DNA from 3 places in the Virgibacillus sp. Bac330 genome. Region 2 is predicted to be linked to each of the others. Evidence: predicted binding sites of a transcription regulator. Region 2 holds the regulator's gene; each other region holds the start of a gene.
The links. Region 2 encodes LexA, which represses DNA repair genes until DNA is damaged. Its sites were predicted from a motif close to CGAACATATGTTCG; they were not measured.

Region 1 (4,886 bases), 560 kb from region 2:
TTGACCTAAAAATTGTCTTGCGTAGGCAGATAAAGATTCAACATAACGCCTTTGACCCTCAGCATAAATCGTATCAAAAGCCAAAGAAGACTTTCCAGAACCAGACAGGCCTGTGAGGACGACCAGCTTATTCTTTGGTATATTAACATCAATGTTTTTTAAATTATGAGCTCTAGCACCTTGGATGGTTATATATTTACTAGGCATTTCATCACCTTCCTGCTTTCAGTTCAAGTATGACATCTCGAAGTTCAGCTGCTTTTTCAAAATCTAATGCTTTGGCAGCTTCCTTCATTTCTTTTTCCATATTCGCTATTACTTTTTCTTTATCCTGCTTTGCTAGCTTTGTAACACTTTTTGTTTTGCTTTCGTACGTTTCTTGGTCTTCAGCAGCAACAGTTGCTCGAATCACATCTCGTACGTCTTTCTTAATCGTCGTAGGAATAATACCATACTTTTCGTTATAAGCAATCTGCTTTTCCCGTCGACGATACGTCTCATCAATGGCTATTTGCATCGACTTCGTAATTTTATCAGCATACATAATAACCATGCCATTTTCATTACGTGCAGCCCGTCCCATCGTTTGAATAAGGGACCTTTCTGAACGTAAAAATCCCTCCTTATCCGCATCTAAAATTGTTACTAAAGATACTTCTGGAATGTCAAGACCTTCACGTAATAAGTTTATTCCAACGAGAACATCATATTTACCAACACGTAAATCACGAATTAATTCAATTCGCTCCAATGTTTTAATTTCTGAATGCAAGTAAGCAACTTTTATACCAAGTTCTTTTAAATAATCAGTTAGATCTTCCGACATTTTTTTCGTTAACGTGGTGACTAGCACACGTTCGTTTTTCTCGGAACGTTTATGAATTTCCCCGATTAAGTCATCAATTTGTCCTTTAATTGGTCTTACTTCTACCTCTGGATCTAAGAGACCTGTTGGTCGAATGATTTGTTCTGTCATGACTGGCGAATGCTCTTGTTCGTATGGCCCTGGTGTGGCAGAAACATAAACAAGTTGGTTCGTAGCTTTTTCGAATTCTTCAAAGCGTAACGGGCGGTTGTCTAGCGCTGACGGCAATCTGAATCCATGATCTACAAGTACTTGTTTTCGCGCTTGATCCCCGTTAAACATACCACGAATTTGTGGGAGTGTGACATGTGATTCATCAATCATAACTAGAAAGTCATCAGGAAAGAAATCAAGCAATGTATATGGTGTCGCACCTGCTTCGCGCAAAGTAAGATGGCGTGAATAGTTTTCAATGCCTGAACAGAAGCCCATCTCATGCATCATTTCCAGATCGTAATTCGTCCGTTGTTCTAAACGCTGTGCTTCTAGTAATTTCCCTTGATCTCGTAACTCTTTTAAACGCTCTGTTAATTCCTTTTCAATATTTTTAATAGCAAGCTTCAATTTTTCCTCTCGCGTTACGAAGTGAGAGGCTGGAAAAATAGCAATATGCTCTCTATCGCCAATAATTTCCCCTGTCAATGCATCCACTTCACGAATGCGGTCGACTTCATCACCAAAGAATTCGACGCGTATACAGTGTTCCTCTCTAGAAGCTGGAATTATCTCCACAGAGTCGCCACGCACTCGAAACGTCCCGCGTTGGAAGTTAATATCATTACGAGCGTATTGAATGTCTACAAGTTCACGTAATAGTTGATCTCGATCCTTTTCCATGCCTGTCCGAATGGAGAGTACTTGACTTTTATATTCTTCAGGAGAACCTAATCCATAAATACAGGAAACACTCGCAACAATTAAAACATCTCGTCGCTCGAACAATGCTGATGTAGCAGAGTGCCTTAGTTTATCAATTTCATCATTTATACTCGCATCTTTTTCAATAAATGTATCGGTGGATGGTACATAAGCTTCAGGTTGATAGTAATCGTAGTAGCTAACAAAATACTCCACCGCATTATTAGGAAAGAATTCTTTAAACTCACTATATAGTTGACCGGCTAAAGTTTTATTATGCGCAATCACTAAAGTTGGCCGATTAATCTCGTTAATTACATTCGACATAGTAAAAGTTTTACCAGTTCCTGTTGCGCCTAAAAGTGTTTGGTGCCTTTTTCCTGCCTTAATACGTTCAACAATTTCTTTAATTGCTTGTGGTTGATCACCTTTTGGTTCATATTTGGCAACTAGTTCAAATTGATTTTCCACTAGCTTCTCCTCCGATCCGTCCATAACTAGTACTTATTTTATCATAAACCTTACATATGTTAACAGAAAAACGAACAAATATTCGTTATTGTAATAAATTCCCTTCAGCTAAAGGCTAACATATGCTTTATGAATTGCTAATCAATAAGTATGTTTAAGCTTCATATTGTAATTAAACGCAGGCTCCTTTGATAATAAAATAAATGCATGATTTGTTCTTTTATAGCAACTTAAACCTTGGAAAATTATCATTTATTACTTACTCCCGCGAAGTAGTAATTGTTTCATATAATCTTGATTGCCTTCATTTTTCTTGTACGCTAAATCACGAAATTCGTATACTTTCCTCTAGTAAAAAAAGCATGCAGATAATATCCTCTCTACATGCTTCAAACATCTTTACTTTTCCCCTAAAAAGCTTACCTATTATCACAGCTATTATCTCTATACTTGACTCGCTATTATTTGCTTGGCTTCATCTATGTGGATTATTTTACGCCATCTTATATATAGGAGATACTATTTCCCCCTTTGTGGTTTGTTTGTTGTGTAATCCGTTTTATAATGGATGCTACAGAATCTTGCTCTCTATTTTCCAAGTAGTTATGCAACTGTTGATACAGTTGTTGTTGCTTGTAATCATTTGAAAAATAATCCATTATTTGCTTGCCAATTGGTTTGTTTTTATCAATTGCTTGTACTAAACCTAAACGTGTTAATTCCTGCAAATTAATTCTTTCCTGGCCTGGTAAAGCGTTGTATATAAACAGCGGTTTCCGCTTCACAAGACACTCGCTAACGGTTACACCACCAGGCTTCGTTATAACAGCATCTATACGGTCATACAATTGATTCATTGTTTGCTTAGAATGCAAATAGCGTAATGGTGTTATATGACAACATTTTTTAGAATGAAGCTTTTGATATAACTGCTCATTTTGTCCGCATAAAACATACAGATGTACCCGAGAAGATAAATTTAATTCATTTAGCAAACATTCTAAATCTCCCGTCCCTAAACTACCCCCAGCTATTAGCATTTGCAGTCCCTCTTTTTGATTTTGATTGCTAGCCGTATAATAAAAACATGGGTGAACAGGGATGCCAGTAACAAATATATTACTTTCCTTTACACCACACTGTATTAAATGTTTTTTCATGGAAAGTGTCGGAACGAAATGATAGTCAATTCCCTCTATCCCCCATAAAGCATTTATAAAAAAATCTGTATACACATTTACTGTAATAGCTTCTATTTTTCTTTGTTGCTTTAAAACACTTGCCATATTGGAAGGTAAAGCATGTGTAAAAAACAGTATCTTCGCTTCAGCTTGCTGTACTACCTTTTGTAGTATTGGACGAAATAAAGTTTCATAATGCCATTGTCTGGTTCTTTTTTTAGTCCCTTGTTTATAAACTAAAAACGAGTATAAACGGTCATATCCTTCCGGGAAATATTTGATCCAAGTTAAATACGTAGAAGAAACTAACTTTTCTATACTTTTATACCCATAACTAAGTATGTCCACCTTTTCATACGGATGATTTGGATAAATGCTTTTGTACTCAGCAATTAGTGCATCTGCTACGTGGTGATGCCCGCTTGGAATTTGTAAAAAAGGAAGAAATAATGCTTCTGATGGTTGGATTTGCCTCATTTGTTTCATCCTATCGTTCGTTTTTAAAGTGAGTTCAATCGCAAAGACTGTATTTCCTACTGTCTAGGCTTAAAAAAATCTATGCTTAAAGATTAAAAAGTAAAATTTTTCATTAACAACGATTCCCGTATTTCATTAATAACTTCCCTTTTGACATAAATAAATAAACAGGTTTTATTGATTTTTTTCCAGTTAAAAAGCTAATCGGGAATAATGTTATTTTCTTGAAAATACGATAAAATTTATTTTGCAAGGCTTTCTCTTCAAACCCTAATTTCTTTCCACCTTTTGATAAATTAGTAATTCCAATTATCCCTTTTACTCTTTCCTGTTCCGCGTGATTTTCAATATATGTTGCTAAACTCGGCATTGCTTGTTTTACACTATGATAGATAATAACCGCTCGTTTCATGTCATTCGACTGTTCCGAGAGTTTTTTAAGTAATTTAACATTATGCAAATGTATCTTTACTAATAAATCATCCTTCTCTATTACGGTCCCATCAGACAGAACCATTTTAGCACCTTTATATTTTGTTAATCGAGCTCGTAATAGCGTCCTTTTTTGGTTTGGCCCAACAATATATGTTAGCCTAGAGCAAGTAAAATAAATTGGGTCGATACTTCCCCAAAAATACAGAAAGCAGTTGCGCATAAACATGAGCCACTCAACTCCAACACTTTTTATATTAGCTTGCAACATTTTTTCAATATTATTACCCATCGGCATAAAAGCTCAATAATCGGGTTAACGCTATTCTTTAATAAGGAGAGGTTTACACCTCATGAGTGTTGACACTCTCACTAACACTGTTCAGGTAACATCTTGAAATAGGCGTTTTACAGCACTTATATTTGAAGTGAAAAGCAACCAGAAAAACCTGACTTATCCCAGCATTAACAAAGAGAATAAGACAGGTTCATGCGATAGCTATTTGGTTCATTCATTTCGATTACGCGTTAAACAAAAGGTTAACATTTAATAAATTATCTTTCCCCATTACTTACATTAAAATGCTCATGATCGTGTGGGG
Region 2 (4,886 bases):
TCTTGCAAGCTCATTAATACGTTCGATCTTACCTTTTGATAGCATCCATCTACCCTCCCTCAGCATATATTTTCATTCCGTTAAATGTTAAGTTTTCGTTGACAAAAATTGCACTTTCTTTCATTGTACAAGAGATGTCATTGAGATAAAATAGGTGTGCTTATCAACATGATTTATTTACAGTACCATATAAAAAAGAGAAGGGCAAAGAACTTGTCCTTCTGAGAATAATTTTATTTTTGTTTGCTTTTGTATTCTTGATAGCGTCTATGGACAGTAGCCTTTGATACATTGTAACCTAGACCATTTAATGTATTAGCAATTTCTTTAAACGTCAGACCAGTTTGGCGTAAATTAATAACTTCTTCAACAGGAAATTCTAATCTTTGCCTTCCTGGGGCTTCATTTCTATTCGAAAGATTTAAAGTAGGATCATAACCTTTTGCAATCGCCTGCTTCATCCCTCTTTTTATCTTCATATTATGTATTTTGCGTTGATACTCCTCCACAATTCCAACGATCTGCAACACCATGGAATCTGCTTCCGATAACTCTAACTTTCCTCCATGAAAACTTGTATAAATTGGAACATGTAATTTCTGCAGCTGGTGAAAAAGGGCAATTTTTGTATTTCCCCTACCTAACCGAGTCTCGTCTTGAATCAATAAACAATCTGCCCTTTTTTGAGAAAAAATCTCTAACATCTTAAATATCCCATCTCGATCGATACTATATCCGCTCTCTTGCTCTTGTATACAAGCGACCACAGCAAGTTGATATTCAGCTGCCAGTTTAACCAACTCCTGTTTTTGTCTTATTAATGATGTTTCTTGAGTTTCTTTGTCAGTACTTACCCTACAATATACAACTGCCTTCACAATGTTTACTCCTTCTATCATATTAACTCATTATAATAGAATAATATAAGAAACCTAATGTTAATGCAAAAGCTACAAGATAGAATGCGTCTGTTTTGGTCAGTTTTTGAAACATCTAATAGCCCTCCTTATACAATATAGAACTTTTGTTCGTTTTATACACTTATTATACTCGAACATATGATCTTGTCAAGCGTTTTTTCGAACGAATGTTTGCGCGAAGTTTTATCTAATGGTAAACTAAGGTTAATTAATATTATGTGCGAGGTGATAGATTCATGACTAAACTTTCCAAAAGGCAACAAATGATTTTAGATTATATAAAAGATGAAGTAATGCAAAAAGGTTATCCACCATCTGTAAGAGAAATTGCCAAGGCTGTGGGTTTGGCATCTAGCTCGACTGTTCACGGGCATTTAGCTAGAATTGAAGACAAAGGCTATATTAGACGCGACCCTACAAAGCCAAGAGCAATTGAGATCTTACATTTGGAAGAAGAGAATCCTATTCCAAAAGAAGAAGCACTTTATGCGCCTGTTATCGGAAAAGTAACAGCAGGATTACCTATAACAGCTGTAGAAAATATTGAAGAATATATTCCACTTCCTGCAAATACAGCTAACCCTGATGATAGTCTATTTGTTTTAGTGATTGAAGGAGAGAGTATGATTGAAGCCGGAATTTTAGATGGAGATATGGTAATCGTTAAACAGCAAAACACAGCACAAAACAGTGAAATTGTTGTTGCAATGACAGCAGATAATGAAGCAACCGTAAAACGTTTTTTTAAAGAAAAAGATCATATACGATTACAACCAGAAAATGCAACGATGGAGCCGCTTGTATACGATAATGTAACCATTTTAGGGAAAGTTATTGGATTGTATCGACATATACACTAAAAACTGCCAATTGGCAGTTTTTAGTGTATAAATATTGGGTTACTATGAATTTTGTTCTGTCAATATTCCCCTGTATAATGAACAGGACAATAAATATGCACATAGTAAACGGGGCTCTTTTCCTTAATTTGCGAAAGGTAAAACAATGAATAACAGTATTCTTCGAGGCACAACTGATGCGTAGTGGCATGTTGCTTTGCTTCTTTCAAGATTTCTTGCATCTTTCTCATATTAGAGAAGGGATTGCCTACAAAATTATAACGAAGTGCTGTTGGAAAACTAATTTTTTTGATATCTTGATCGATACTAGAAATAATGTTAGAGCAATATACTTCTCCTTTTTTAGGATGATGAAAATCCCTTAAGTTGTTTTGATAAACAATCATCAAAGTTTTATTCCAAAAAACATCTTCTTGGGAATCATACAGGTTGGATTCATTAATATTGAATCCTTTATCATCAGCTGTAAAGTTAAATCCTTTACAAGTAAATATGTAATTATCCTTAACTACTTCCCACATATTTGGTTTTGTTTGAAAAGAGGCTAGTCTTCTATTTAACTCTTGTAAAAAATAAATTTTTTTATCTAATAACTCTCTCTCTAGCAATAATGTCTCTAAATAAGTCTCGTTAAATCCCGATACATCTGTCAAATCTTTATAATCAAGCCAGTTCTTAATTGCTTTTAAAGGTACACCTAGTTCACGCAACCAAGTCACATTACTAAACTTTAAAGCATCATTCAAAGAATAATACCTATATCTATTATCTTTAACAACAGAAGGAGTAACTAAATTCTCTTTATCATAATAACGCACTGTGTCACTAGACACCCCATGAAATTTGGCTATGTCTCCTGTTTTAAAATATTTTTCAGCCATATGTTAAAAACTCCTTTGTTTTGTCTTTAAAAGCGACTAGCATAAGGTGTGTAGATGTTATCTAACATACTATAGAATACGTTACAATTCTAAATTTATCAACGGACGTTACACAACTTAATAAGACAAAAAAGGAAGAAAAAATTGAAAAAGACCTGTATAATGAATACAAGTCTTTTTCTCTAGTACTATAAAAGGGTACCTGCTTGAATTCGTTTATTCAAGACTTGAGGTTAACATATGGTATTGAAGAAACGCTTTTATTTCAATTACTCAGTAGCTACGTTGCTTAACTGTGTCAGAATTTCACTATAAGACGGATATGGATGAATTGTATCTTTTAGTTTACGGAAGGGAATATGGAATGTTTTCATAAGTTGCAATTCGCCTAATAACTCACAGGCTCTTTCCCCTAAAATACTCGCTCCAATTATAAACCCATCTTGATCACAAATTATTTTGGCTTCTCCAGTTGTCTTTTGATCAACAACAGCCCTATCTAATTCAGAATAGCTTACTGTATAAACATTAAACTTGTCTTGAAATTTCTCCCTTGCTTCATTTTCAGTCATCCCTGTTCTAGCCAATTCTGGATGTGTGAAGGTGCACCAAGCTGGGTGTTGCTCTATGGGGGTATGCATTTCTAAAAATGCATGTCGCATTGCCTGTTTAGCTTGAAAGCCAGCCATATGAGAAAATAAATAAGGACCAACCGCATCTCCTACAGCATAAATGTTGCGAACTGAAGTTTCATTATATTCATTAACTTCAATGCCTTTGTTAGTATAGCAAATCCCCAAATCATCTAAACCAATATTTTCTATATTCGGCTTTCTACCTAAGGCAAACAATATATGTTCTGCTTCAATATGTTCAAGTACATCGTTCCTATTTATAGTTAGTGTTGTAGTACCATTTGCTTGTTTTACTTCAAGCGCCTTCGCAGATGTATACAGTTGCACCCCTTCCTCTTCCAACGTACTCTGGAGCTGGTGTGCTAAGCCCTTTTCCTCTCTAAACAAAATACGGTCAGCCATTTCAACTAGTTTTACTTGCACTCCTAACCGTTGAAAAGCTTGCGTTAATTCAACACCGATAGGGCCGCCCCCTACAACGATTAGATTTTTTGGTAAATCTTCAAGCTGAAAGACGTTCTCATTTGTTAAATAGTTAACCTGATCAATTCCTTTAATAGAAGGGATAAGTGCTCTTGATCCAGTGGCAATAACTATATTTTCAGCAGTAATGATTTTATCGACTACACGTATGCTATGTTGATCGTTAATTTTCGCATCACCTTGAATATATTCAATACCTGCAGCCTGTAATTGCTCTACTGCCTCCGCTTGATGCGCTTTTTTTATTAATTGACGAACTTTACTCATTATTTGCTTCCCATCGACTTCAATGTTGGCATATTTTTTTGCCGTATGAATTTCATCAGCAAGTTGAATAATTGCTTTACTTGGAATACAACCCGCCCAAGTACATTCTCCGCCTGGCTTATATTTGTCAACTAATACAACTTTTTTTCCCATACTAGCTGCTTCCATAGCGGTGTTTAGACCACCTGCTCCTGCACCAATTATTGCTACATCATATGTGAACATTGTACAACTACTCCTTTATCTATAGTTACTATGTTTGTAAGTATAAACTATGGAACGATTCCAGAGTCAATACGTATTGCCATACTCCGGCTTACAAAACTGGATAGTTCACTCGAATCTGTTTTCTTCCGTTATATTTAGGTTTTACTTTGTATGGCGATCACAAGGGTCATCCGAAGTGTAGTAGCATATTTGCCACTCGGTATAAAGTATGCGCAACCCACCTATATACTTCGTCGTGTTTCTGTCTTCCAGAACTCCTCTTTTTTGATGATATTCTAAACAAGGTATAGAATGCGAAACCGTCTTATTTTACAATAAGTAAAGTAACTATTCGCCCTTTACCGTCTAATGAACTAGCGTTTATAGGAAATATTAACTAAAATATTTTCTTTTGATCTCTTTCCTCTTTTAAAATTTCTACAGCCTCTCTAAAACGTTGTGAATGTATAATTTCTCTTTCCCTTAAAAATTTCAGGCTATCGTTTAAATCAGGATCATCAGACATATCAATAATCCATTGATATGTCGCCCGTGCCTTTTCTTCCGCAGCAATATCTTCATACAAATCGGCAATGGGATCTCCTTTGGCCTGGATATAAGTGGCAGTGAATG
Region 3 (4,886 bases), 1.0 Mb from region 2:
CTTCCCATAAATTTGATGCAGGTCTTGTTGATGTTCGTTTAGACGTCAAGAAAGGAATAATAGAGAATTGTAAAATTTATGGTGACTTTTTCGGTGTGGGAGAGATCAATGTTTTGGAAAATAGTCTTATTGGTGTCCGCCATCAACAAGAAGCAATTGAAGAAGCGTTAACCGATGTTGATGTTCCTCGTTATTTAGGAAAGATATCGAAAGAAGACTTTATTCAATTAATCTATTAATGTCTTTGTAATGTTGGAAGAACTATATTCTGAAATTCAGGCATGAGTTCAGTTAGGGAGCTCATGCCTTTTGCTGTTCTTTTCTTCGATAGCGCTTTCTCTTGAAATGATAAAGAACCTCATATATAATTGAATTATGCAACGATTCATATAGTTTAGTTAGATATGGGGAGAATGTATTTGTTCACAATAAAATGAATGATTATTCATTCATTTTATTGTGCTAGAGAAAAGGATGGAATGGATTAGTTTATAGCAAAAGGAAAACGAAGGTCTGTCGCCAATCCGAGTTTTTCTAAGACAAGGGGGAGTTTTATGAATATAAGTAAGCAATTGTCTTGTACTGCGCAAGAATATGCGAATAAGCCAGCATATATCTTTGAGCATCAGCCAACGAGTTATAAGGATCTCGATCAAGCTGTGACTTTATTTGCTTCTGGGTTAGCAGCAATTGGTTATAAAAAAGGTGATCACATTGCTTTAGTTGTTGGAAATAGCCCTTATTACATTATTGGTTTATATGGTGCTCTAAGGCTGGGGTTAGTGGTTATTCCGATTAATCCATTATATACACCAAGTGAACTGAGTTATATTTTACATAATGGAGATGTCAAGGCGGTAATAACGTTAGACCGATTGCTAGAAAAATTTCAGGCGATAGATGGGGAACTAAGTATTTCTAATTACATTGTTTGTGATTCTCGGGTAGGAGAACAACCAATACCGATGGAGAGAGAAAGATTGCACACTTTTTCTGAGGTGCTACAATTAGGAGATCCGTATTTCGACCAACCAGACCTGCAAAGTGATGATTTAGCCATTATTTTATATACATCTGGGACAACTGGTACACCAAAGGGAGCCATGCTTTCTCACCACAATTTGTATTCCAATGCAAAAGATGTTGCAGATTATTTAAGTATAAATGATAAAGACAAAGTAATTGCTGCTTTACCCATGTTTCATGTGTTTTGCTTAACGGTTTCCCTTAATGCACCTTTGATGAATGGCGGGACAGTTATCGTTTTACCAAAATTCTCACCTTCTACCGTATTTGAATTAAGTACAACCTATCAAGCAACTATTTTTGCTGGGGTACCGACGATGTATAATTATTTATTGCAAGCAAAGCGCGAAGATAAAGAAAATCCATTTGCAACGATCCGGTTCTGTATTTCTGGAGGAGCTTCCATGCCAGTAGCTTTGTTAAAGGGATTTGAGCAAGCTTTTGATGTCACCATATCTGAAGGCTATGGATTATCTGAAGCTTCACCGGTAACTTGTTTTAATCCGTTAGATCGACCACGTAAACCGGGATCCATCGGCTGCAGTATTCAAGGGGTTGAAAACAAGATTGTAGACGAATGGGGTGGAGAAGTGCCTGTTGGCGAGGTTGGGGAATTAATCGTTCGCGGTCCCAATGTAATGCTAGGCTATTATAAGCTTACGGAAGAAACAGCAGCTGCTTTAAAAAATGGCTGGTTATATACGGGAGATATGGCACGAATGGATGACGAAGGTTATTTCTTTATCGTTGACCGGAAAAAAGATATGATTTTAGTAGGTGGTTATAATGTGTATCCTCGTGAAGTGGAAGAAGTCTTCTATAGGCATCCAAATGTAATAGAAGTAGCTGTAATAGGTACGCCTGATCCAGAAACTGGTGAGGCGGTACAATGCTTTGTTGTGACAGATGAAAATGGCGTAACCGCGGAGGAATTAATTTCATTTTGCCAGACGTATTTAGCAAAATATAAAATCCCTACAAACATCATTTTTTTAGATGAATTACCAAAGAATACTACTGGAAAAATTTTAAGGAAAAACTTACGGGAACAAGTACTTCAATGATAAGTCTAAACTTAGCAGCTTTTGCCATTAAACAGGTGGCAAGTTGCTAAGTTTTTCTAACGACATGGCATTTTTTAATAGACATTATTCTATTTTTGTTGATGAAATGGTGAAAATAATTGGCAAACAAAATAAAATAATTAGAAAAAAATGAGTTTTGTTATTTCTTTTTTTGAAGAAGTTTGGTATTTTAGTAAAGAAGCCACTTTCTTTTCTTCTAGAAAGGATGAAAACATGTTTAACTTCTACACAGATCCTCCCGAAATCACCCCTTTTACTGCTGCTTTGGTCGCTCGACGAGACTCCAATAACAAAGCAATGACGATGGTGCTTGAAGATCAGGAAGAATATGCAGTCGGTTGCTCCCCAAGTAAGGTGATGGATCACGCTTGTAAGTATTTTGGCAGCAGTTTAAAAGGAAGACAGGATGGAACGCGTGATGTTTGCGGTATTACCCATAAGGCCCCCATTACAATTGATCCATTAAGCGGCATGTATTTTTTTCCAACGATTTCTCCTTCGAGCTCTCAGTGTACATGGATCGCCCATTCCCATATCGAACAAGTTCAAAGGAAGCACGAATATGGGACGGAAATTATCTTTCTAAATGGAAAAATTATTGAATTAGACATTTCCTATGGGTCGATGATAAACCAAATACAGCGAACAGCTCAATTTCGGTATTTATTAAATAACCGACTCAAGTTTTTAAAGAAGCACATTGCTCCTTCAGAATCGACTTTTTCATCAACTCCTCAAATATAAGTTTCACTTTTTTTCGGATAGCAGGGTTGAAATAATTGCGTTTTTCCTCACGTCCTCGACAAATAAACAAATAAGAGGAAAAGGAATCATTTTTCTCCAACTTTACAACTTGTATTCGTTTTTTCTGCATCGTTTTCCGTAAGTTTTTTCGCTCCTGAAATGCAAGCTGTTCCATTCTTGTTAAAACTTCTAGATAGGATTCCTTTATTTTAAATGCTTTGAATGAACCAGTCTGTAGAAAATAAATATCTTGTTGAATTACTAAGATCGTCATGGAAAGAAACAGGAAGCGTGACGCCAATGTTAACTCATCTTCGTTTAAGTAACGCAAAAAGAATTCCTCCTCTATAAAGAACGTACGTTCCTTTGTTGCTAGTATATGCGATAACCATAAAAAAATTCAATTCATAAAGAAAAGAAAGTGGCGATATAAGTGATAGGACTTTGCACATGGCGATTTTTCTATTAAAATAGAAAGTACTAACCATTCTTCAAGGGGTTAAAGAGAACACCTCTAATTCAAGCTTTACTTTGTCTATCATTTCATCTTTTAATTACTATAGGAATGTGTAAAGTTTTAAGTTTATCGTATAACCGACGTTTTTCTCAGTATGAAATCGTCTGTTATAGGAAAACATGGAGATATCATTATTATGTGAAAAAACTAGAAAAATAACATTCATATTATCGAGGAGATTTACTACATGCTTTTATTAGACATCCAACTATCCGATTGGGAAATGATTTTTGATAGTGAAACTTTTGATGATTACATTACGCAACTATTAAAAAATTATGAGAATCTAGGCCCTATCCCTGGCATCCTGTTGCCATTTATTGAGGCGTTTTTTCCATTTTTGCCGCTAGTTGTATTCGTTTTTGCCAATGCTGCTGCTTATGGGCTGTTTGAAGGGTTCATTTTATCTTGGGCAGGTGCAGCAATAGGTGCTATTCTCGTCTTTTTAATTATTCGTAAGTTAGGTGATCGAAAAGTATTTAAAATAATTCGTAAAAATAAACAGGTAAAGAGAGTAACTGCATGGCTAGAAAGGCATGGTTTTGGACCACTGTTTTTATTAATGTGTTTTCCTTTTTCTCCGTCATCTGTTATTAATGTTGTTTCTGGATTGTCTAAAATTAGTACCCAACAATTTATCTTAGCCGTAATTATGGGAAAATCCGTCATGATTTTCTCCATTGCTTATGTTGGCTCAAGTATTATGGAATTTGCCAAGAATCCGGTGAAAACGATTGTTGTTGGAATATGTATCATGTTATTTTGGATGATTGGTAAATATATTGAAAAGCGATTACAGAAAAAAGCGGAGCTGCGCGAAGAATCTGATATGAGAAAAGATTAAAACATCTGTTTCTAGGGTAAGCTATTAGTAGAATTTACTCTGGAGGAAGATGAAAATGAAAAATAAATATCGGAAAGTGGTCTTTGTTATTTTATTTGGGGCCATGATTATGTTTGTTAGCAAGTCAGCTTTATTTGCCAGCTATGTGGTAGAAGGTGAATCGATGGAGCCAACTTTGGACGATGGGAACCTGCTAATGGTAAACAAATTTGTGTATGATTTAACGGAAGTCGATCGGTTTGATGTGATTGTTTTTCGTGCTAATGAGAAAGAAGATTACGTGAAAAGAGTAATTGGAATTCCAGGGGATACGATTTATTACCAAGATGACAAATTATATATAAATGGGAATTATGTTGAGGAAGATTTTTTGCAAGAATATGCGCAAGCTACGTTAAGTAATAAACCATATACAGAAAACTTCTCGCTGGAAGAAATAACTGGAGAGACAAAAGTGCCAGAGGGGAAGCTATTCGTTATGGGAGATAACCGTGGGGAAAGTTTGGATAGCCGTGTATTTGGATTTATTGCACAGACACAGTTGGTAGGCAAAGTAGATGTGAAATATTGGCCTATTTCTCAAGCTAGTCTAAGTCTGGGTAACTAGTGGGAAATAGCGTTATTGGTGTCATTATGATAGTTGTACAAGATGTTGTGCAAATATGGATGC

Region 1: a site for LexA is predicted at 2,266-2,279, ahead of uvrB (excinuclease ABC subunit UvrB). Genes of this name have one in related genera too.
Region 3: a site for LexA is predicted at 3,207-3,220, ahead of D9780_RS03565 (YhjD family protein). Genes of this name have one in related genera too.

The regions. Positions count from the first base shown of each region.
Region 1 is NZ_CP033048.1:2,405,820-2,410,705, forward strand. Features, by position in the region: gene uvrA (excinuclease ABC subunit UvrA) at 1-207, opposite strand, end outside; gene uvrB (excinuclease ABC subunit UvrB) at 212-2,194, opposite strand; gene D9780_RS11285 (MGDG synthase family glycosyltransferase) at 2,698-3,852, opposite strand; gene D9780_RS11290 (YkoP family protein) at 3,965-4,576, opposite strand; gene D9780_RS11295 (PDZ domain-containing protein) at 4,840-4,886, opposite strand, start outside.
Region 2 is NZ_CP033048.1:1,848,966-1,853,851, forward strand. Features, by position in the region: gene D9780_RS08650 (DUF896 domain-containing protein) at 1-45, opposite strand, end outside; gene D9780_RS08655 (YneB family resolvase-like protein) at 234-878, opposite strand; gene lexA (transcriptional repressor LexA) at 1,157-1,780, shown strand; gene D9780_RS08665 (MerR family transcriptional regulator) at 1,840-2,661, opposite strand; gene D9780_RS08670 (dihydrolipoyl dehydrogenase family protein) at 2,931-4,271, opposite strand; gene D9780_RS08675 (manganese catalase family protein) at 4,651-4,886, opposite strand, start outside.
Region 3 is NZ_CP033048.1:816,630-821,515, forward strand. Features, by position in the region: gene D9780_RS03550 (lipoate--protein ligase) at 1-239, shown strand, start outside; gene D9780_RS03555 (fatty acid--CoA ligase family protein) at 555-2,090, shown strand; gene D9780_RS03560 (competence protein ComK) at 2,325-2,855, shown strand; gene D9780_RS03565 (YhjD family protein) at 2,791-3,186, opposite strand; gene D9780_RS03570 (TVP38/TMEM64 family protein) at 3,560-4,216, shown strand; gene lepB (signal peptidase I) at 4,272-4,823, shown strand.